2 regions of the Ruminococcus bovis genome follow, and region 1 is predicted to be linked to the other one. Evidence: a T-box and tRNA genes for the amino acid it is inferred to sense, from the RefSeq annotation. Region 1 holds a T-box; the other holds one or more tRNA genes.

Region 1 (11,259 bases):
AAGTTCTTTTTGAAGTTCCTCAGCCTCTTCTTCATACTTAGGAAGTAGCATTACCGACTTAATATGAACAAGCCTACTTGCCATTTGTAAAAATTCAGACTCAATATCCATTTCGTTTTCTTCCATAATCTTGATTTGTTCAAGATACTGGTCTATTAAGTCAGAAATAACAATATCACAAATGTCAATCTTATTCTTTGCAATAAGAGTCAGCAATAAATCAAGTGGTCCGTCAAAAACCTCTGTATGGTACTGAAACTTTTGATTTTCGTTATTCTCAGGTGTATTCACCATTAAATTATTTTCTGCCATAGTTAGAATGCCCACAAGAAAGGTAACTTGGCAATAAAGTCAATACCGTTCTGTACAAAATTACTTAAATATGCAAGTGGAGTTGATAGGAATCCCATCCATAGCAAAGCAAATAGTGCAAACATAATATATCTTTCATACTGATAGAATTTATAAACAATTCTGTCCGGTAAAAATACAAATAGAATTTTTGAACCGTCAAGTGGTGGGATTGGCACTAGGTTAAATACTGCAAGATATACATTAATCATTACATAATATCTTAGGAAATAACCGATATAACCACCAACAGTAGTCATAAAGAATGATGGTGCAAATGCTCCGATAGCAAAGAAAATAAGGTCACCTACAAGGGCTGCAATTAAGTTTGCAACAGGTCCTGCCAAGGCAGTAATAGCCATACCTGTCTTTTCATTCTTAAAATTACGAGGATCAATTGGTACAGGTTTTGCCCAACCAAAACCAAAGCATAATAGACAAATTGAACCCATTACATCTATATGTGCAAGTGGATTAAAGGAAAGTCTACCTCTGTATTTTACAGAAGTATCACCTAGTTTTAGTGCAGTAAATGCGTGAGCCCATTCATGGAAAGGTAGCACAAGAAAGATAATTACAAGTAGTGCCAAAAGCTGAATTACAATTGACTGAAAATCAACTTGACCTCCACGAAAAGCAGAGATTAGTTCACTTAACATAAATTCACCTATTTTCAATTTAATATTCATTTTATTATAGCTTATATATAGAAAAATTACAAGGTTATTAAAGAAAAATTACAGGAATATTACAAAATAATTATTTTTCTGTACATTTCCGTTGAGAAGTGTTGATTTTTTCAATATTATTCAATATAAAAATAATTTATTTTCAAAAAACACTTGCAAAATCAAGAAATATCTGTTATTATATCATAGTTGCTAAATGCAAAACGACTATTTAAATTGCTAAGGAGGTGCAGACACATGGCAAAGTGTGATTTCTGCGGTAAAGGCGTTACTTTTGGTATTAAGGTATCTCACTCACATAGAAGATCTAACAGAACTTGGAAGCCTAATGTACAGAGAGTTAAGGCTATTGTTGACGGTCAGCCTAAGCGTGTTTACGCTTGCACCCGTTGCTTACGTTCAGGTAAGGTTACAAGAGCAGTCTAATTTAATAGATAACTTAAACGAAAGTACTGACCAGAGTTTTTACTCTGGTCTTTTTCTTTTGTCTTTTATTTTTATGTTATTATAACACTTATATAGAATTAAACACAATATTAATATCTCGTCTTTATAAGTATTTTTCTTCATCAATATCATTTTATATTTCTTGACTATTCTTCTTTCGTTGGTTACAATATATACTAAGGTGATATGTATGAAAAATATTGACATTGAAAAAAGAAAAAGAGCAGTAAAAATTGCCTCTGCAATCAATAGTATTGAGGGTGTTAATATTCCAAAAAATGCAGAGGAAATTTTAAAAAAATGGTCTGATGGTAAATTGACTGATGAACAACTTACTTCTATGATGTTATCAATTTGTACAAAGGCATAATATGAATAAATACGATATTTACTTACAAGAAAATAGTAATACACTAAAAAATAAATTGGGAATTACTAATGAAAAAGATTTAGATGTTGCTGAATCAATGATGGTTAGAACAAGAATGACACTTTTATATAATAGTGGTTTTTCTGACTTTTCTGCTAAAGGTTTTTGTGAACTTCATAAAATATTATTTGGCGATGTATATGATTGGGCAGGAAAGTACAGAGAAATTAATGTTAGAAAAAGTGAACCTATTCTTGTAGGTAAGAGTGTTTGGTACTCTAATTGGGACGCAATAGATAAAGATTTAAATAATTGTTGGAATAAAATAAATAAAGTAGATTGGCATAGTTTAAATCATAAAGAATTTGCAGAAAATATTGCCCATTTATTTCCGACTATATGGCAAGTTCACCCTTTTAGAGAGGGCAACACCAGAACAACAGTAATGATGATTGCATTATTTGTAGAACACTATGGTTATTATTTTGATTATGAATTAATGGCTAATAGTGCCGGATATGTTAGAAACGCTTTTGTGCTTTGTTGTTTTGATGATAACTCTGAGTTTGAACATTTAGAGAAAATTTTGTTTGATGCTATTTCTGAAGAGCCTATTGAGGATTATGTTGATAGTGAAAATGTCATTGAAACAAAAAATTCTAAATATGAAAAATACTACACAAAGGATTATACTCCTACACCTCACGAGTATATAGAAAAATAATCTTTATTTAGTGGTTTTATAATATACCATATTTTTAACTTAATACAACACAAAAGCAAAAGTAGCAGATTTTTTAATTTATCTGCTACTTTTTTATATTATTTATTAAGTTTTAATTAACTCACAATAAAACTGAAAGATTTAAATTTGTTGAATTTCATTATAACAATAACAACAATTCATTACCAAAATTAAGTCTAAACAGAATTGAATAATTAAAATATTAGTCCTCTAGGCCTAGAGAATCTGCCATTTCCTTAACGATGCCTTCAACTGCAATAATTGCGTCATCAACCTTAGTAACATCCTTAGCACCGGCCATAGCCATACTTGGCTTACCACCACCGTTACCACCAGCGATTTGAGCAACCTTACGAACAATATCACCGGCCTTTAGACCGTTTGCTACTGCATCTTTACCACAACCACAGATAAATGTTACCTTGTCACCGTTGATACTTGCAAGAACAATAACTGTTGTTGGGTCAGTATCTACTGCTCTAGATGACATATCACGAAGTAGGTCAACTGTTGCACCGTTAATAGCAACTGAGATAATACGGATACCCTTGTATCTCTTAGCATTCTTAAATACTGCTTCTGTTGCATTCTTAGCAAGTTTCTGATTTAGTTCTTCAATCTTCTTATCCTTTGCTTTCATTTCTTCAGCAATACGGATACTACCCTGTACTAGTTCCTTAGGGTTGTTAATTCTTAGTGCTTCAGTACACTTGTTAACAACAAATAGAACACTGTTTAGATAATTTAGAACACCCTCACCTGTAACGGCTTCAATTCTTCTAACACCGGAAGCTACTGAGCTTTCAGACTTAATCTTGAATAGACCAATGTTAGCAGTATTAGTAACATGAGTACCACCACAGAATTCAATTGAGAAGTCACCTGCGTTTACTACTCTAACTCTGTCACCATACTTTTCACCGAATAGCATCATAGCACCTAGCTTCTTAGCTTCTTCAATGTCCATTTCTTCAGAAACAACATCTAGCTGATCTAGGATTTTTTCGTTAACTAGGTTTTCAACCTTTTCAAGTTCATCATCAGTCATAGCTTCATAGTGAGTAAAGTCAAATCTAAAGTAATCATCAGAAACTAACTGACCTGCCTGTTCAACATGAGTACCAAGAACTTCTCTTAAAGCTGCCTGTAGTAAGTGAGCTGCTGTATGGTTACGAGTAATGTTCATTCTTCTCTTACTGTCAACCTTAGCAAATACAGTGTCATCAACTGCAACAACACCCTTTTCTACCTTTACTGTGTGCATAAAGATACCTGATGCATCCTTAGTTGTGTCATTTACAGTAACAACTGTGTTGTCTGCAACTAATACACCTGTATCACCAATCTGACCACCACTTTCAGCATAGAAAGGAGTTCTGTTTAGAATGATAAGACCTTCTTCACCTTCAGTAAGAGCCTTTACTCTCTCACCGTCTTTAACCATAGCAACAATCTTGCTTTCACAAGAAGTTACCTTATAGCCCTTAAATTCTGTCTTGTCAACATCAGAAAAATCAATGCTATCTGATAGCCAAGCCTCAGCACCGGCATTTTTGTGAGCATCTCTTGAACGGTCTTTCTGTTCTTGTAGAAGTTCCTGGAATCTTTCAATATCAACTGACATTTCATTTTCAGAAACAATTTCCTTAATTAAATCAATTGGGAAACCGAATGTATCGTTTAGCTTAAATGCATCATCACCGGAAAGAACCTTGCTATCTGCTTTAGCAATAATATCTTCAAGCATCTGCATACCTTGCTTAACTGTCTTGCTGAAAGAATCTTCCTCAGCTTCAATAACCTTAACAATAAAGTCACGCTTATCACGAAGTTCAGGGTAAGCACTTTCGTTTTCTTTAATAACAGTATCGGCAACTTTATATAGGAATGGGTCTGTGTAACCAAGAATTCTACCATGACGAGCTGCTCTTCTAAGTAGTCTTCTTAGAACATAACCTCTACCTTCATTTGATGGCATAACGCCGTCACCAATCATAAATGTTGTAGAACGGATATGGTCAGTAATAACTCTAAGTGAAATATCTGTCTTAGGGTCTTCACCATAGTTAACACCAACAATTGAAGAAATATGCTTCATAATGTTCTGTACAGTATCAACTAGGAATAGGTTGTCAACACCCTGCATTACACAAGCAAGTCTTTCAAGGCCCATACCTGTATCAATATTTGGATGATCAAGTGGAGTGTAGTTATCGTGACCGTCATTATCAAACTGAGTAAATACTAAGTTCCAAACTTCCATAAATCTGTCACATTCACAACCAACACCACAGTCAGGTTTACCACAACCGTGTTCTTCCCCTCTATCGTAATAGATTTCAGAACAAGGACCACAAGGACCACTACCATGTTCCCAGAAGTTATCAGCCTTGCCTAGTCTAACCATATGGCTAGGGTCAACACCTACTTCTTTAGTCCAAATATCAAATGCTTCATCATCATCTTGATAAACTGAAATATATAGCTTTTCTGCAGGAATTTCAAGAACCTTTGTAAAGAATTCCCATGCCCAAGCAGTAGCTTCTCTCTTAAAGTAATCACCGAATGAGAAGTTACCTAGCATTTCAAAGTAAGTACCGTGACGGTCTGTGATACCTACTTCTTCAATATCAGGAGTACGGATACACTTCTGACAAGTAGTAACTCTTGTCTTAGGAGGTGTAACTTCACCTGTAAAATATTTTTTCATTGGAGCCATACCACTGTTGATTAGTAGTAAGCTTTTGTCATCCTTTGGAATTAGTGGGAATGAAGGAAGTCTTAGACAACCCTTTGATTCCATAAATGATAAGAATTTTTCTCTTAACTCATTAAGACCAGTCCACTGCATTGTTTTCTCTCCTTAATTAATATAAAAAATAATTGTTTATGAAAAATAAAACCTGCCCCTAAAAATTAGGGGCAGGATAATTCCTGTGGTACCACCCTAGTTGAAGTGCAATAATGCTCTCCCTCTCGGACTCTTTAACGCAGAGATACGCTGTGTTCATCACACAGAGCTAATAGGTTGGCCCTGTAAAAATTCTTTAAGTAGTTTCACCAACCCTACTCTCTCTAAAAAAGAACATTTTACATTCTTCCTACTCACGGCTTTTTCATATTCTTTTAGTATTATAAACCAGCAAAAATAGTTTGTCAAGAACGCTTTTTACGAATTACAGAAGATGGTGGAATTTCTTTATCTGTAGTCATAATCAGTTCTTCCATTGCGTGAGGTGCACTGTCTACTGCTACACCGTATTTATTCTTTAGTTCCTTACAAACTGTTGTAAACGGAATACCGGATGGTGGTAGTACATCAAGTGTATCACCAACAAAGAATTTGTTTCTCTGAGTGATATTTGACACATTACCCTCATTACTTTCACAAACTGCCACAACATCATAATGTCTGATATAGCCACCGTTTGAAGTAACTTGTCCCGGTTCTTTACCAAGGTAAAAACCTGTATTGTATTCTCTATGGCTGATTTTTTCAAGTTCTTCTTTAATCCAAGGCTTTAGAGTGTAGTTCTCTCTTTCCTTCATATAGTCATTTACTGCATGACGATATGCATTGGTAGTAACTGCACAGTAGTAAGCACTCTTTGCTCTACCCTCAATTTTTAAAGAAGAAATTCCACTTTCAACAAGTTCAGGAATATGCTCAATCATACACATATCTCTACTGTTATATAGATATGTGCCTCCATCAGCCTCTTCTACAGGGAAGAACTGACCTTCCCTATTCTCTTCATAAAGATGGTACTTCCATCTGCAAGGCTGAGCACAGTCACCACGGTTCGCATCTCTGCCTGTTAGGTAACTGCTGATTAAACATCTGCCTGAGAATGAAACACACATTGCACCATGTACAAAACATTCAATCTCAAGTTCCTTAGGAATCTTTGCTCTAATATCAACAATATCATCAAAAGTCATTTCTCTTGCAAGAACAACTCTACTTGCACCCATATTGTACCAAGCATTTGCAGTATCGCTGTTTACAATACCAGCTTGAGTTGAAATATGTCTTTCAACATTCGGTGCATATTTCTTAGCAAGTTCAAACACACCTAGGTCTGCAATAATAAAAGCATCAACACCGATTTCATCAGCATAACTAAGGAAATCAGGTAGTACTGCCATTTCGTTATTTCTAGGTAAAGTGTTGCAAGTTACATAAAGTTTACTGCCATAAGAATGAGCAAGTTCTACTGCTTTCTTAAGTTCATCATTGTCAAAGTTTTTAGATGCAGTACGCATACCAAACTGTTTACCGGCAAGATAAACTGCATCTGCACCAAACTTTAGTGAATTCTTTATACACTCCACATCTCCGGCAGGAGCTAAAATTTCCGGTCTTTTAATTTCAATATTACTCATTATTTGTTACCACTTATAGATAGATTATATTCATGTTCTTCTGCTGTAGAAGCATAGTAAGCCTGTCCTGTCTTAGTATCGTGACAGAAGTAGTAGTAGCTTGTGCTATTTGGATAAATAGCAGCTTCAATAGCCTCTGAACTTGGGTTACAGATTGGGCCACTTGGTAGTCCCTTAATCTTATATGTGTTGTATTTACTGCTATACTTTTTGCCACCCTTAGATGCAGGTACATGCTTTGCATCACGATAAGGATAGTAAATTGTAGAGTCAAGACCCAGCTTTGCAAATTCAGATGCATTACCGGAATCAAGTCTGTTATGAATAACAGAACTTACATTGTACATATCGTCCTTATCGGCAGCTTCTGCTTGAATTAGTGAAGCAATAGTCATAATCTGGTCAAATGTATAACCTGTATCTTCTGCTCTATCTTCAACAGAAACTTTCTTAGAATAACCGTCAGCCTTGCTTAGAGTATTAACATTCTTTTCAGCAAAGTTACTTAACATTCTACTAACAGTTAGTGAAGGGTCTTCGTTTTCATAGAAAGTATATGTATCAGGATACAGGTAACCTTCCAGCTTATAGTATCTACCATTTGACTTAGCCTTACCCAGAACTTTTAGGAAAGCATAATCATCATCAAACTGATCACTGTTACATAGGCTTAGGAACTCATCCTTATCAGAAAGAACTTTCTTCTTAACAAGTTTGTTGGCAATTTCGTTAATGTTCATACCTTCTGTAATCTGTACTTCAACAGACTTAACATTTTCGTATGGACTTTCCAAAGTATTAATAATAGCCTCATAGTCTTGGTTAGTCTTTAGCTTAATAGTACCATGTTCAAGGTACTTATCAACATGTTTCATACTACCATAGAACTTAAAGAACTTCTTATCCTTGATAACACCTTTATCATATAGCTTATCAATTACATCATCAAATGTATCTGTCTTTGAGATTTTAACAGTAACTTCATTTGCTTCAGGTCGAGAAATAGCAAGTAGGTCATCTACACCTGTTAGCATATATTTAGAAAGAACTACACCTGCCATAATGACCATTACAAGCCAAATAATTGTAAAGATACGCTTATTCTTCTTAGACTTACGCTTTTCCCTTTTCTTGGCTTCTTTCTGATGTTTCTTGTCAGCTTTCTTCATATCTTTTTCTACTTCAGCTCTGGTTTTGCCACCACTAAAGGAATTAAGCTCTTGACTATCAGTCAGCCTTGGCATAGGTTCTCTCTCTGCTCTTTGTCTTCTTGGTCTTTCTTCCCTTTTATGATAAGGTCTGTCAAGCTCATCTTCATCAATATGTAGATGGAAAGAAGCTACCTTTTTTTCTCTTTCTTTCTTAAGTCTTAGCTCTTCATTTTCAAAATTATTATTACTCATATTGCACCTTCAATCAGATGTTTCTGGTATATTGCTCTGTGATTAAAACATTGATATTTTCATCAGTTTCTTCCACAGGAATATTCATTTTCACTTGCTGATGGTAGCACATACCAACAACTTTCCCATTATAATGGGAAATAAATCTATCATAATATCCTCTGCCATAGCCAATTCTCTTGCCATCGGGACTAAATCCCAAACCCGGCACAACAAGGACACTATTTCTAAAATCAAGTATTCTACTGCATTTTCTAACATCAGGTTCCATAATACCAAATGAACCAACCATTAGGTCATCAAGACCTCTAACATAATAAAAGTCAAGAATATCCCCATTACAACGAGGAAGTCCTACTCTCTTGTGGTTAGCTAAAGCAGCATAAATAAGATACCTTGTATCTATTTCATCCTTAGTACCTGCATAACAAAGGACAGTATCAGCCTTGTTATATTCCTCAGTCATAAGGAATCTGCAAGTAATTTCAAGGTCATAATCTTTTTTCTTTTCTCCGGTGATACTCTGTCTTATTTTCTTAAGACTTTTTCTCATTTCATCTTTAGTTAGTTGGGACATTGTAATGAATCAAACACCTTTTTCATAGTTTCTTCGCCTTTAATATTCTTTAGAATTTCAAGACCAAAATAAATACCTGCACCACAGCCTTTGCCTGTAATAATGTTATCACAAGCAGTAACTACTTCACCGGTATATTCGCCACCGTCAAATGAGTCCTCAAAACCCGGGAAACAAGTAGCTTTCTTATCCTTTAAGTAACCCTTATGGCCTAGGATTGACGGTGCAGCACAAATAGCACAGATAAGTAACTTCTTATCATAAGCATACTCAACAATCTCTTGTACCTTTTCATTCTTTTCAAGGTTAAGTGTACCCGGCATACCACCCGGAAGAACAACAGCCTCCATATCACCTAGGTTTACTTCTTCTAAAGAAATATCTGTATTAACAGAAATATTATGACTGCCTGTAACAGTTTTTCCTGTAACACCAACAGTTGTTACTTCAACACCACCTCTGCGTAGCATATCTACAGGTGCAAGTGCTTCAATTTCCTCACAGCCATCTGCCATAAAAACATATACCATAATAATCTCCTTTACAAATTGCGAAGTCCGATATAGGCTTCATTTACTTTTGTATTACCCAGAAATTTTACCATTCCATCCGGTACAATTTCTTCATTATCAAATATATTTAATGTTGGTGAATAATTAAACACAAATGTATCGGCATCGGACTCTTTTAACATTTCACCAAGCAAAGGAAAAATATCATCTTCCTTGGCAAAAAGTTCCGATACAACACATTTCTTGTACTCATCTTCATCAACAAAGCAATAACCGTCACCACTACAAATTACATAACCACCATAATTCTTAACATTGGCAACAGAATATTTTATATAATCTTGGCTAAACTGCAATGAGTTTCCCTTTAGATAATTTTCTCTTAGCTTACCCATACCGGTTACACTAAGTGACATACAAAAGGGACTGTATTCTGCAATATGCATTAGCTTATCCCTAGAAACAGTAGCTTGTTTTCTAAAGCAATTTCTCTCATAACCAAGTGAATAGTAATAACCGTATAGGTGGTCATCAGCAGGATATAAGAAAGAAAATTCTTCACCTAAAGTTTTGGCATCTTCTAAACTAAAATCAATAAGATTTTTCATTATTCCTCTGTTTCTATACTTACTTTCAGTAGCAGCACCATAAAGGTAATGTGCCTTATACTCAAGAAATTTACAAGGAATATGATACAACATAGCAACAGTACGATTACCGTCTTTTGCTACATAAATTCTCATTTTGTTTTTGTTGTTTTTCATAAAAGTTTTGAAACCTTTTAGTGTATCGTTAAATGATGCAATCCAAAGTGTTTTCAGTTCTTTTAAGTCAGCCATTGAGCCTTTAGAATATTCAATCATTGTTTAACCTTTGCGTTATATTTCATTAAAATTATATTTGGCTTATAGGACAATTTACTTTTTCTTAAGTCCTCAAGTCCCATATCTTCTTCTCTGTTTATATATTTAAAATCAGTTAGTGTCTTAACAAATTCATTATTAATTACCGGATAACCGTTGTCAATTATAGATTTTTCAAAATGAACATCACATATACCGTCACGAATTTTTGATGCAACTGTCATTGCAACAGCTTTGTTGTCAACATAGATAATGCCACCAAACAAATCAAGTTCATGGAAATGTAAGAAACAATCCTCTATTGCCACATAATCAGCACCATATTCTTCACCATCAATTTCATTTCTATCGGATGCCCACTTAGCAGCAATTAAAAGTGCATCGGAATAATGCTCCCTTGTTAATGGTTCATAAACATAATCGGGATTTGCTCTTTTGAACTGACTGATATGGTTTCTCTTACCATGATATTTCTTGCCGGAAAGATTTGCTAAATCCTCTTGCAAATAAATATAATCTGCATCATCCCTATTTTCAGTAAATTCAAATTTATTTGGGAACAATGTTTCCAGCTTTTCCTTAACTTCTTCTGTTAACAAACCAAGTTCAAATTCTGTAGCATTTCTATCCTTTGCATCTTGCAAAATTTCTTCTACTGCCCACTTTAAATCTTCTCCACCAAATGGAATTGTGTAGCCAACAGGTTTGTCATCTTCAAAATAACATCTAAAAACAAAGTCATTCTTAAAAGCTATTCTTGTATCGTAATGTTCACTCCACATATAAGTATTGGCAAATGAACATTCACCATCCATAAAATTAGTTTTGTCTAAAGCATTTTGATACTTTTCTTTATCTTCAATTTTTGGTTTCCTGAATTCTAACATAAATATCCTTATACTTTTCCTTTTACTTT
Region 2 (11,259 bases), 610 kb from region 1:
AATAAATGAATTTAGCAAAAGTAGAAGAAATGAAAACAAAGTTTATCTCTCCTACGATATTATCAATAAAAAATATGATGATATAGCCAGTTCTGTATTTAACCTTGTTCACAACACAGAAAGAATAATCAAAAAATAATATTATAAAAGGTGGGAATTTATCCCACCTTTTTTAGTTTAAATTAGTTATCGGCAGAACCTGTATTTGGTTCAGTTGAAGTTGGTTCAGCACCTAAAGAAACCTTAATTGTAACAGTTTTACCGTATTCGATTTGGTCACCTGACTTTAGGTTCTTATAGTCGATTACAGTATTGTTAGGATACTTTGAGTTATACTCGGTTTCTTGCATTACAAGTACACCTGTATCTGCAAGCATTGTTGCAACTGTCTTAATATCCTTACCGGCAATATCAGGTAAAGTTCTCATCTTAGCACCTTTACTGATTGTTAGGCTGATATTTACTGCTTCATCTTCGGAAGTAATTGGTGTACCGGCAGCCGGTGTTTGTTCACAAATATAACCTTCTTCTATATTATCGCTAAACTTTTCTTCTGAGTTAATATTGATAATATATTTATCAGAACCCTTTAGCTGACTTTTTACTGATGAATATTTCTTACCAACAAAGTTATCTACTACCGGACCACTCCATGCCTTTGTAGCAGTTGTATCTTGAACACCACCATGGTTGCCATTTACTAAACCAAAACAGTTAGTAGCAACAAGTACTGCACCAATACCAACAAATACTACAAGAGAAATAAGTGCTGCAATTAAAGTAACTTTCTTGTTTTCGTTATTTTTCTTTTCTTCTTTTTGTTGTTTACTTGGGTCGGATAGACTTGCAGTTTTGCTGATTTCTTCTTGAATTGCCTGAGCAGTCGGAGCAACAGAAAGCTGACTTCTAAGTTCATCAAAATCTGCAATTCTTTCTTTTCTGTCAACCTGTAAACCGTTTGCTAAAGCAGTAACAACATGAGGAGGTAATCTCTTAACAGTATTAGTACTCATAAGCAGACTACTATCCTTTAGTCTTTCTCTTGCATTAGCAGGAACATGACCTGTTAATGTATGGAAAAGTGTTGCTGTAAAGCCATAAATTTCGGTAACAATATCAAGAGTAAAGTTCTTTTCGTATTGTTCAGGAGCAGCACAACCACTATAAAGCTGACTCTTTAGTGGAGTACCTCTCTTTCTTTCCATAGCAGTACAGAAACCTGAAAGTTTAAGTTTGCCGTCTTTAGTTATGTATAGGTTTGATGGTGAAACTGCGTAGTGACCGATACCTCTCTTATGAAGTGACTCTAAAGCAGAGATAAGTGGCATAAACAGTGGTCTTGCAACTTCCCATTCAAGTTGTCCGTTATTTCTCTTTAGATAATCTTCAAAGTGGTTCAGTTCAAGATATTCTTCAATTTCATATGCAGTATTGTTCTCTTCAAATATATCAAGAATTTTAATCATTACTGACATATTATTAAGTTCTTGTACAATCTTGTAATATGAAATAAAGTTAGAACGCAAGTTCTTGAAAACAGTTTCATCGTTATATCCTACAACAAGGTCTTTCTCACCTTTTGAACGGTCAAAAATACCGATTGGTAGGAATTCTCTGATAATAACTTTCTTCTTTTCTTCTTTATCATAACCTAGGTAACGGGTACTTTCACCATTTGTGTCGATACCTCTACCAACAATATATCTATCTTTTAAAACAGTATGAAAACCTAGGAAAGGTTCTGGCTGAGTTTCTGTATTATTAAAGCCGCAATCAGGACAGATTTGTTCATCGCCTATTTCTTTCATACAGCCCATACATAGTGCCATACTTCTCACTCCTTTTAGTTATTTTTACACTATTATCTTAGTTTAATGCTTAAAACATTATATCATAGTAAAGGTACATATTCAAGAAAATTTATTACCTTTTGATGTTACAGTTTTGTTAACTAATAGGTGATTTTTTCTTTTCTCTGTCAAATTTTGTATTATTTATTATTATATACATATAGCTTATTTATAGAACTTTTAATAATAAAAATAAAATCCACTAATAGGTTGTATCTTTCCTACTAATGGATTTATTATATAATTTATTATTCTGTAAAAGAATTTAGATATTCTTGTGGATTAGTACAATTCATTGCACTGCTCATTATACAACCACCACTTGCACCGGCATTTCTAATCTTTGAAAAGTTTTCCGGTGAGATACCACCTATTGCATATACAGGGATTGAAACACTTCTGCAAACTTCTTTTAGAAAATCAAGTCCTCTACCCGGCAAACCTTTCTTGCAATCAGTATCAAAAATATGACCTGCTGTAATATAGGTACAACCAAGTTTCCGGGCTTTTACTGCATCTTCTACCGAATGACAAGATGCACCTAAAATTTTGTACTGTGATTTTTCTTTATCAGTAAGTGTTGCAAGAATATGCAAAGGTAAATGCAAAGCATCATGATTTAGCTTTTCTGCAACTTTAGGAAAATTATGCAAGATACATTGAGTATTATATTTATTGCAAATTTCAATTACCTTTTTAGCTAAATCTTCATAGTCACTTTCCGGCAAATGTTTTTCTCTAAGTACAATTGCCTTAGGTTTTGCTTTTGCTAATTTTTCTATGCGTAATAAGTAATCTTCTTCACAGATTGAACTGTTGGTAATAACAATAATATCAGACATATAGGTAATCATTTAGAACAGGTTGCAAGCCTTCAACTGTAATTTCATCATACATTTTCTTTAGGCTACGGTTATCATTAATTTCAAACTGTTCATCACCTTGTTCTTCTTCTGTTTCTTTACCACTATACTTACTTTCGTGATCACCGATACCGGTAGATACACCGGCAGAAACTTTTGTTGCTGCAATCTTTACAATACCGTTTCTAAATTCTGCACTTTCTCTTGAAGAAACTGTAATACCTACATATGGTAAGAAAATACGATATGCACATAGAATTTGGCAAAGTTGAGTTTCGTGTACATCAAGTGGATTAATCTTTTCATTATTGATAATCGGTCTTAGTCTTGGACAAGACAAGGACATTTCTGCATGAGGGTACTTTCTCTGTAAATAATACACATGAAGTGCACTTGCTAAAGCATCTTTTCTAAAATCTGATAAGCCTAAAAGTGCTGAAAAAGCAACACCTCTCATACCACCTCTTAATGCTCTTTCTTGAGCATCAAAACGGTATGGCCATACTCTCTTATGACCTAGTAGGTGAAGTGTTTCGTATTTATCGGTATCATAAGTTTCTTGGAATACTGTTACATAGTCAGCACCACATTTGTGAAGATACTCATATTCATCAGTATTTACAGGGTAAATCTCAAGTCCTACCATACGGAAATACTTTCGTGCTAATTTACAAGCCTCACCAATATACTCTACATTGCTTTGACCTCTGCTTTCACCGGTAAGAATTAAAATTTCTTCCATACCACTATCGGCAATAACTTTCATTTCTTTTTCAATTTGTTCCATTGAAAGTTTCATACGGTTAATATGGTTGTAACAGTTAAAGCCACAATAGACACAATAGTTTTCGCAATAATTTGCTATGTATAACGGTGTAAACATATATACAGTATTGCCAAAATGCTTACTTGTTTCTACTCTTGCTCTTTGAGCCATTTGTTCTAGGAATGGTTCTGCTGCCGGTGATAAAAGTGCCTTAAAGTCCTCTATAGAACAAGTTTCATGTTCAAGTGCTTTTCGTACATCTTTTGCAGTATATTTTGAATAGTCATATGAATTCATATGGTCCATTACATTCTTACAAACATCAGACTCAATAACTTCCATACCCGGCATATATTCCATATGATTTTTACGGTATGATGGGTCATTCTCCAGTCTATGTTTCTTCTCAAGTGCTTTTGGTGACAAAAACTCTGAGTCAATTAAAAATTCATTTTCCATTAGTAGTCACCTCTTAGTTACGCAAGAAACCTGTTAATGGGTCTGAAGAAGATGCACCACGAGTCAGAACTCTGCCTAATCCTGATAGATATGCCTTTCTACCGGCTTCAATAGCATTCTTAAATGCTGATGCCATTAATGGTAAATCACCGGCAGTAGCTAAAGCTGTATTTGCCATAATTGCAGATGCACCCATTTCCATTGCTTCACAAGCCTGAGAAGGTTTACCGATACCGGCATCTACAATAATAGGTAAATCAATTTCATCAATTAGAATTTGAATAAAGTCTTTAGTAGCTAAGCCTTTATTTGAACCGATTGGTGAAGCTAAAGGCATAATTGATGCTGCACCGGCATTAACTAAATCACGAGCAACATTTAGGTCAGGATACATATAAGGCATTACAACAAAACCCTCTTTTGCCAGAATTTCTGTAGCCTTAATAGTTTCTTGGTTATCAGGAAGTAGGTACTTACTATCTCTCATAATTTCAATCTTTACAAAGTTACCACAACCAAGTTCTCTGGCTAGTCTTGCAATTCTTACTGCTTCATCAGCATTTCTTGCACCACTTGTATTAGGTAGTAATGTAACACCCTTTGGAATATAATCAAGTATATTTTCTTGTTCCTTAGTATTTGCTCTACGAACTGCAAGTGTAATAATTTCAGCACCGGCATCCTTAATAGCTGAGTCAATAAGTTTCATAGAATACTTACCTGAACCTAAAATAAATCTTGAGTTAAATTCATGACCACCAATGATAAGTTTATCATTTTCCATTATAATTTCCTTCTTTCAATGTATATCAAGTTTGTTTTATTTTTCTTAAAAAAATTAACCTCCACCCATAAAGCTAACAACTTCTACTACATCACCGTCTTTTAGTACAGTTTCATCATAATCAGCCTTTGAGATAATCACTTCATTACATTCAACTGCAATAGTCTTTGGGTTATAATTTGCAATTTCAAGATACTGTGAAACAGTTTTTCCTGACATATCAACTTCTTTACCGTTAATTGTTACCACTTTTACACCTCCTACAAGTAAAAAAAGAAGCTACCCTATGTTTGGGTAACTTCTCAAAATACATTAATCAATATATCCCTACGTTGGCATTATCCAAATCAGGTATTGGTCGAAGATTATATCTTCCTCTCAGCCTGTAACACAAGCTCCCATAATTTTACTTTAATAATATTATACTCTTATTTATTATTATTTTCAATAGTATATAATTTTATTTTACTTTTTACGCCGTTTTTTCGCCGTTTTCTTTTAAAGAAATAAAAAAACACCCATAGGTTAGCTAAAAGTGGCTTACCTATGGGCTTTTCTTTGGTGGAGATGAAGGGGCTCGAACCCTCGACTCCCACAATGCCATTGTGGTACTCTCCCAGCTGAGCTACATCCCCATTCGATAAGATAATTCTATCACAAGGTAATGAAAAAATCAAGAATTATCTTTTATAATATCTGCTACTTCAACAGGAATTACCTTTTGTAATGAAGATAGTGGCAACTCAACCTGGTTACCTACCCTACCTGCTGAAAAGTAGATAGTATCATAGTCATTGGCAGTTTTATGGATAAAAGTTTTAAACTGCTTTTTCATACCGATTGGTGAACAACCACCATGGATATATCCTGTTAGTGGTAAAAGTTCTTTTTGGTGAATCATCTCTATTGACTTTTCTTTTGCAACTTTGGCAGCTTTCTTTAAATCAAGTTCTTTATTTGCCGGTACAACAAATACATAATGTTCTTTACTTTTACCAACAGTTACAAGTGTTTTAAAAACCTTGCCTACTTCTTGATTAAGAGCATTTGCTACTTCTTCTGCGTTAAGTTTTGTATTATCATAAGCATAGTGAGAATACTCAATTTTCTTTTGGTCAAGAATTCTCATTACATTAGTTTTTTCTTGTTTCTTTGCCATAATATCACCACTAATTTTTGCTCATCATATTATAAGATGTTTTTACTGCGTCTTCAGAAATATCACAAAACAGCTCATACACATTTACATTGCTGAGAACTTTATCAAGAACAGTTAATAAACTTGACATTTTCTGTTTATCATTAATGCAAAGTGTTTGTGGCAGGAACTTTCCTATAGCTTTCTTGGTAGTTATTTTATTGATAACATTTTCTTTGCCTTGGTTAATACAACAAATACCCTTTAGTGGCACTAAAATATTTTTATTTATATCGTGTTTACCTGAAAAAGGTGTACCACAAGCATATATCTTATTATCAATTATTCTGATAACCGGTTTGTCGTCATTTATCATAACGGCTCTGTCACCAAAATATTTCATCCACAAAGCACAATGGGTAGACTTTCCTGTACCACTATTTGCAGTAAAAAGATAGGCTTCATTATCAACAGATATTGCTGATGAATGAAGAAGTATTCCGTCATAATCTAAGATTGCTTCATAAAATAACATTCCATAAATTACATACTCAGCAAGTGACCTTGATATATGAGGAAAAGAAAGGATATAGTTATCTATCCTTTCTTCTGTAACATTAAGAGTTATGTCTGGTTTTAAATTTTGATTTTTTGCTAAATATTTTTCAGAACGAGTAATTGTCTGTTTATATTTTGGTTCATAATAAACATTTAAACCACACATATTATATAGCATAAAAACCTCTTATTTATAATAAGTTAATAGGATTGCTCTGCCTCTGTTGATTGTGATTTCAGCTTCATCATCAACAAAAACATTGCTAATGCCACGAGATACATTATATGTTAAAGTCTTGTTGTTTAACATATATTCTGCACCTTTATATGTAACATTTACACTTTCACAACCATAAGGGAACACTGAGAAAATAAGGCCTTTCTTGTTGTTCATTTCGTATGAACCTTCCTTTAGGATACGAATTTCCTCACCGTTGTTTCTTGCAATACCGTTATAGTTATATTCTGAGAGAAATGCCAGAGTTGCAATATTTGCAAATGTATGGTCAGTTCTACCACCGATTGAACCTAATAGTAAGAAGTCCTTATAGCCTCTACGGATACATTCCATAACACAATGTTCTGTATCAGTATCATCCTTATGGGTATTTAGCTTAACAACTTCTGTGTTCTGTGGTAGTTCTTCCTTTAGTGAATCAAAGTCACCGATAATTAGGTTTGGAGTCAGACCTGCTTTCTTTGCAAAAGAATAACCTGAGTCAGCACAAACAATAAAGTCATCGTTTGTACATAGGCTTTTGATTTCTTCTACATTTGTATCCGGTGAACCGGAAATAATTACACATCTCATTTTCTTCTCTCCCATTCTTTAATGTCTTTTATTTCATTATACATATCAACATAGCTATTGTGTCGTGACTTTTGAATTTTGCCTTCTTCTACCATTTGTAGAATAGCACAACCCTTTTCACAAGTATGGCTACATGAAGTAAACTTACACTGACCGATATAATCTTCAAATTCAGGAAACATATATTGAAGTTGGGTTTTGTCTTGAATATTAAACTTTTCAAGTTGCATAGTTGAAAACCCGGGTGTGTCACAAACATAACCACCATTGAATTTCAGTAATTCAACAGTTCTTGTTGTATGACGACCTCTGCCAAGTTTATCACTAACTTCTCCGGTCTTCAGCTGAAAATCAGGAAAAAGCTTATTAAGTAAAGTTGACTTACCAACACCACTGTTGCCAATAAAGGCAGTGATTTTGTTAGGTAAAAGTGAATATATTTCATCTACACCTTCCCCTGTAACGGAAGAATAAAGTATAGTCTTGATGCCTGTACTGTTATAGATATTATATATTTCTTCACCACTTTTTATGTCAGACTTTGAGATTACAATAACCGGTTCAATATTGTTATATACAGCAGTTGCAGTCATCTTGTCAATAACTGTATAGTTTGGTGCAGGAGAAACTGTACTGCAAACTATAACCAATGTATCAATATTTGCCATTGGTGGTCGTACAATAGAGTTCTTTCGCTTATGTATTTCTTCAACTGTAGGATAACCACTTTCAGGTATAGAGATTGTAACTAAATCTCCAACTACAGGAGTTTTGCTTGTCTTACGAAAAGAACCTCTTGCCTTACATTCATATGTATTGTCAGTGGTTTCTACATAATAGAAACCACTGATTGCTTTTATAATTCTACCCTCTACACTATTCATTAAAAAACACCTTTAATATGCCGGAGCAGTAGTAGGTTGTGGTTCTTGAGTTGGCTCTGTGTAATAGTTTGTTGTATCTTGTGGAACTGTTGTTATATCCTGAGTAGGTGCAACAGTTGTATCTTCCTGAGTAGTAGGAGGTGCAGTAGTTGTAGTTGTTGCTACTACATAGTCGTGATATGTTGGAGTTGCCTTCTTATTTTGGAAGTCAATTGTATATTCCTGATATAGCTGACCGTTTAGATATACCTTAACCTTTGAGTCGGTTTCTGTACCTGTTAAAGTAAAGCTATATGTCTTTAGTTCTGATGGAATAACATTTGTTGTTGTAAATACATTGCCATCAAATACAACCTGTAGTGAAACACTGTTTGTTTCATCCTTTGGCAACTGAACATCAATCTGAATAGACTGAGCATCCTTTTTACCGCCTGATAGAACAAGTTTTACTGTATAACCTTTCTTTACAGTACCACCCTGTAAAGGATTTTGTCTAATAACTGTATCTTTTTCTTCATAACTGTTTTCGTCATATTCGTATTCTACATACAGACCTTTATTTTCAAGAATTTCCTTAGCTTCAGAAATATCTTTACCTGTTACATCAGGAATTTTAACTTTCTTTTCAGCAGGTCCTTTTGAAACATAAAGATATACTGATGAACCGATAGTTGTTTTCTGTCCCGGATTTGGGAATTCTGATGATACATAGTCAACATTAACATCATCACTCTGTACATAAACAATCTCAGGTACAAGGTTTCTTGACTCTAGTTCTTTAATAGCATCTTCCTCTGTTGTATTTAGAAGATGAGGAACTGTTACATCAGAATTTTTACCGTTTACAGTTAGCTGAATAGTTGAACCTTTCTTAACTTTCTTTGAATCTGCTTCTGGTTGCTGAGAAAGGATAACACCTTCCTTTTTAGTTGAGTCATATTCAAAGTCCAGCTGGAAAACAAAGTTCTCTTTATTATCTCCTTGCTTAACATCAAGGATTGTTTTGCCAACATAGTTTGGAACATCTGTATCTGCGTTAGTGTTTGAGAATGAAGAAGTTACAAAGTAAATGCCAAAACCGATTAGACAAACTACAAATGATGCTACAATACCAAGAATTGCAGACTTTTTCTTTGATCTGACTTTCTTTTCAGGTTCTTCACTATCAAAATCTTCCGGAACAAACTTTTTGGAATCTTTGTTATCATCAATTTTCTTTTCTTCAAAGATTCTCTTTGTTTCATCCTTTTTCTTAGCTTCTCTTTTCTTTTCAGCAGGTTTTGGTTCTATTGGCTTTGGAAGACTGTAACCAAATACAATGCTTGGATTTAATCTGAAACGGTCAATATCATTAAGCATTGCTTGAGCTGACTCATATCTATCCTTAGGGTCTTTCTGCATAGCATGAAGAGTGATTTCTTCTAGACCTTGTGGAATGTCGGGATTAATCTCTCTTGGTAGCTTTGGAGTAGACTGAAGTTGCATAATAGCAACAGAAACTGCATTATCAGCTACAAAAGGAAGCTTACCTGTTAGCATTTCATACATCATAACACCAACAGAATAAATATCTGTTTTACCGTCAGTGTTGCCACCCTTGGCTTGTTCAGGTGCTATGTAGTGAACAGAACCGATTGCTTGTTCTGTCATTGTTCTTGTAGCAGAATTAAAGTTACGGGCAATACCAAAGTCAGTTACTTTAATAGTACCGTCTTGAAGTAGCATAATGTTCTGTGGCTTAATGTCACGGTGAACAATACCCTTTTCATGAGCGTGTTGTAATGCTCTTAAAATCTGAGTTGTTAGGTGCAATGCTTCTTTCCACTGAATTACACCTTGCTGAGCGATATACTCCTTAAGAGTAATACCGTCAATATATTCCATAACAATATACTGAATCATATCACCAAAAGAAACATCATAAACCCTTACAATGTTTGGATGTGAAAGAACAGCAATAGATTTACTTTCGTTTTTAAATCTTCTAATAAAGTCTGCATTATCAAGGAATTCGTCCTTTAGAATTTTGATTGCAACTTCTCTATCGTCAACAGTATCGTAACATCTATAAACATTGGCCATACCACCAACACCGATAAGTTCTTGGATTTCATATCTACCGTCAAGCTTTTTGCCTGTGTACTTATCTATCATAACTCTTCCTCCTTAATATATTGTAATAACGGTAATGTTGTCTGTGCCACCACCGAATTTAGCTTCTTCAACTAACTTGTCGGTAATTTGGTTCTTAGGGTTGTTATTTACAACCTCTGCAATTTCCTCTTTGCTGACACAATTAGTTAAACCATCGGTACAAATAATAACAATATCTCCCGGTTTATATTCGTACTGAGTATAATCCACTTTGATAGTATTCTTTACACCGATTGCTCTAGTAATAAAGTTTTTGTTTGGGTGAACTAAGGCCTTATCTTCTGTAATCTCACCACGACTTACCATTTCTTGAACTAAAGAATGGTCCTTAGTTAGCTGATAAGCCTTATGATTACGAACAAGATATGTTCTTGAGTCACCTATATGTACAATATGAAGAATATTGTCCCTTAGGAATACACACTCACAAGTAGTGCCCATTCCGATAAGTTCAATATTTTTTTGAGCTAAATTATAAACTTCAAGGTTTGCACCGGAAACTATGTTCGTAAGAAGTGCATATAGTTCTTCGTTTGTGAAATCACTGGTATATAGATTTTTCATTTCTCTGGCTATATATTCACAAGCAGTTGTTGAGGCTGTGTGGCCACCATTAGCACCACCCATACCATCACAAACTACAGCCCATACTGCACCGTCACACATTTTTCCAGAAAGACAATAATCCTGATTATCGTTTCTGACAAGACCTTTATCTGTTTTACTATGTATATTCAAGATTACTTTCCTCCTTTCTTGTGTTTACCTTTTAGTTGTCCACAACTTGCATCAATGTCACTGCCTAAAGTTCTTCTTACAGTAGCAGTAATACCATACTTAGCAAGTACATTGGTAAATGATATTAACCTTTCTTTGTTACTCTTACGATAATCATTACCTGTAACATCATTTACAGGAATAAGGTTAACATGACACAGCATACCTTTTATTAAATTTCCAAGTATATTAGCTGCTTCGTCACTATCATTTAC

The links. A T-box is a leader RNA that pairs with one kind of tRNA and senses whether it is charged. The one in region 1 lies ahead of alaS (alanine--tRNA ligase), so its partner is inferred to be a tRNA-Ala.
Positions count from the first base shown of each region.
Region 2: it encodes a tRNA-Ala, which carries the amino acid that the T-box ahead of alaS (alanine--tRNA ligase) is inferred to sense. The anticodon was not compared.

Region 1 covers NZ_CP039381.1:1,792,814-1,804,072, reverse strand. Annotated here, with positions in the region: gene E5Z56_RS08455 (segregation and condensation protein A) at 1-312, opposite strand, end outside; gene E5Z56_RS08450 (site-2 protease family protein) at 315-1,010, opposite strand; gene rpmB (50S ribosomal protein L28) at 1,278-1,466, shown strand; gene E5Z56_RS08440 (antitoxin VbhA family protein) at 1,678-1,857, shown strand; gene E5Z56_RS08435 (Fic/DOC family protein) at 1,859-2,581, shown strand; gene alaS (alanine--tRNA ligase) at 2,805-5,453, opposite strand; T-box leader at 5,518-5,720, opposite strand; gene E5Z56_RS08425 (peptidase U32 family protein) at 5,759-6,988, opposite strand; gene mltG (endolytic transglycosylase MltG) at 6,988-8,391, opposite strand; gene E5Z56_RS08415 (5-formyltetrahydrofolate cyclo-ligase) at 8,405-8,968, opposite strand; gene E5Z56_RS08410 (DJ-1 family glyoxalase III) at 8,956-9,498, opposite strand; gene E5Z56_RS08405 (GNAT family N-acetyltransferase) at 9,510-10,343, opposite strand; gene E5Z56_RS08400 (DUF2156 domain-containing protein) at 10,340-11,230, opposite strand; gene E5Z56_RS08395 (dTMP kinase) at 11,239-11,259, opposite strand, start outside.
Region 2 covers NZ_CP039381.1:2,407,528-2,418,786, forward strand. Annotated here, with positions in the region: gene E5Z56_RS11975 (helix-turn-helix domain-containing protein) at 1-139, shown strand, start outside; gene E5Z56_RS11410 (PASTA domain-containing protein) at 183-1,829, opposite strand; gene E5Z56_RS11415 (thiamine phosphate synthase) at 2,099-2,692, opposite strand; gene thiH (2-iminoacetate synthase ThiH) at 2,685-3,938, opposite strand; gene E5Z56_RS11425 (thiazole synthase) at 3,952-4,722, opposite strand; gene thiS (sulfur carrier protein ThiS) at 4,777-4,971, opposite strand; TPP riboswitch at 5,030-5,134, opposite strand; tRNA gene E5Z56_RS11435 (tRNA-Ala) at 5,282-5,357, opposite strand; gene ybaK (Cys-tRNA(Pro) deacylase) at 5,396-5,881, opposite strand; gene E5Z56_RS11445 (hypothetical protein) at 5,892-6,596, opposite strand; gene E5Z56_RS11450 (thiamine diphosphokinase) at 6,606-7,229, opposite strand; gene rsgA (ribosome small subunit-dependent GTPase A) at 7,226-8,113, opposite strand; gene pknB (Stk1 family PASTA domain-containing Ser/Thr kinase) at 8,126-10,267, opposite strand; gene E5Z56_RS11465 (Stp1/IreP family PP2C-type Ser/Thr phosphatase) at 10,280-11,005, opposite strand; gene rlmN (23S rRNA (adenine(2503)-C(2))-methyltransferase RlmN) at 11,008-11,259, opposite strand, start outside.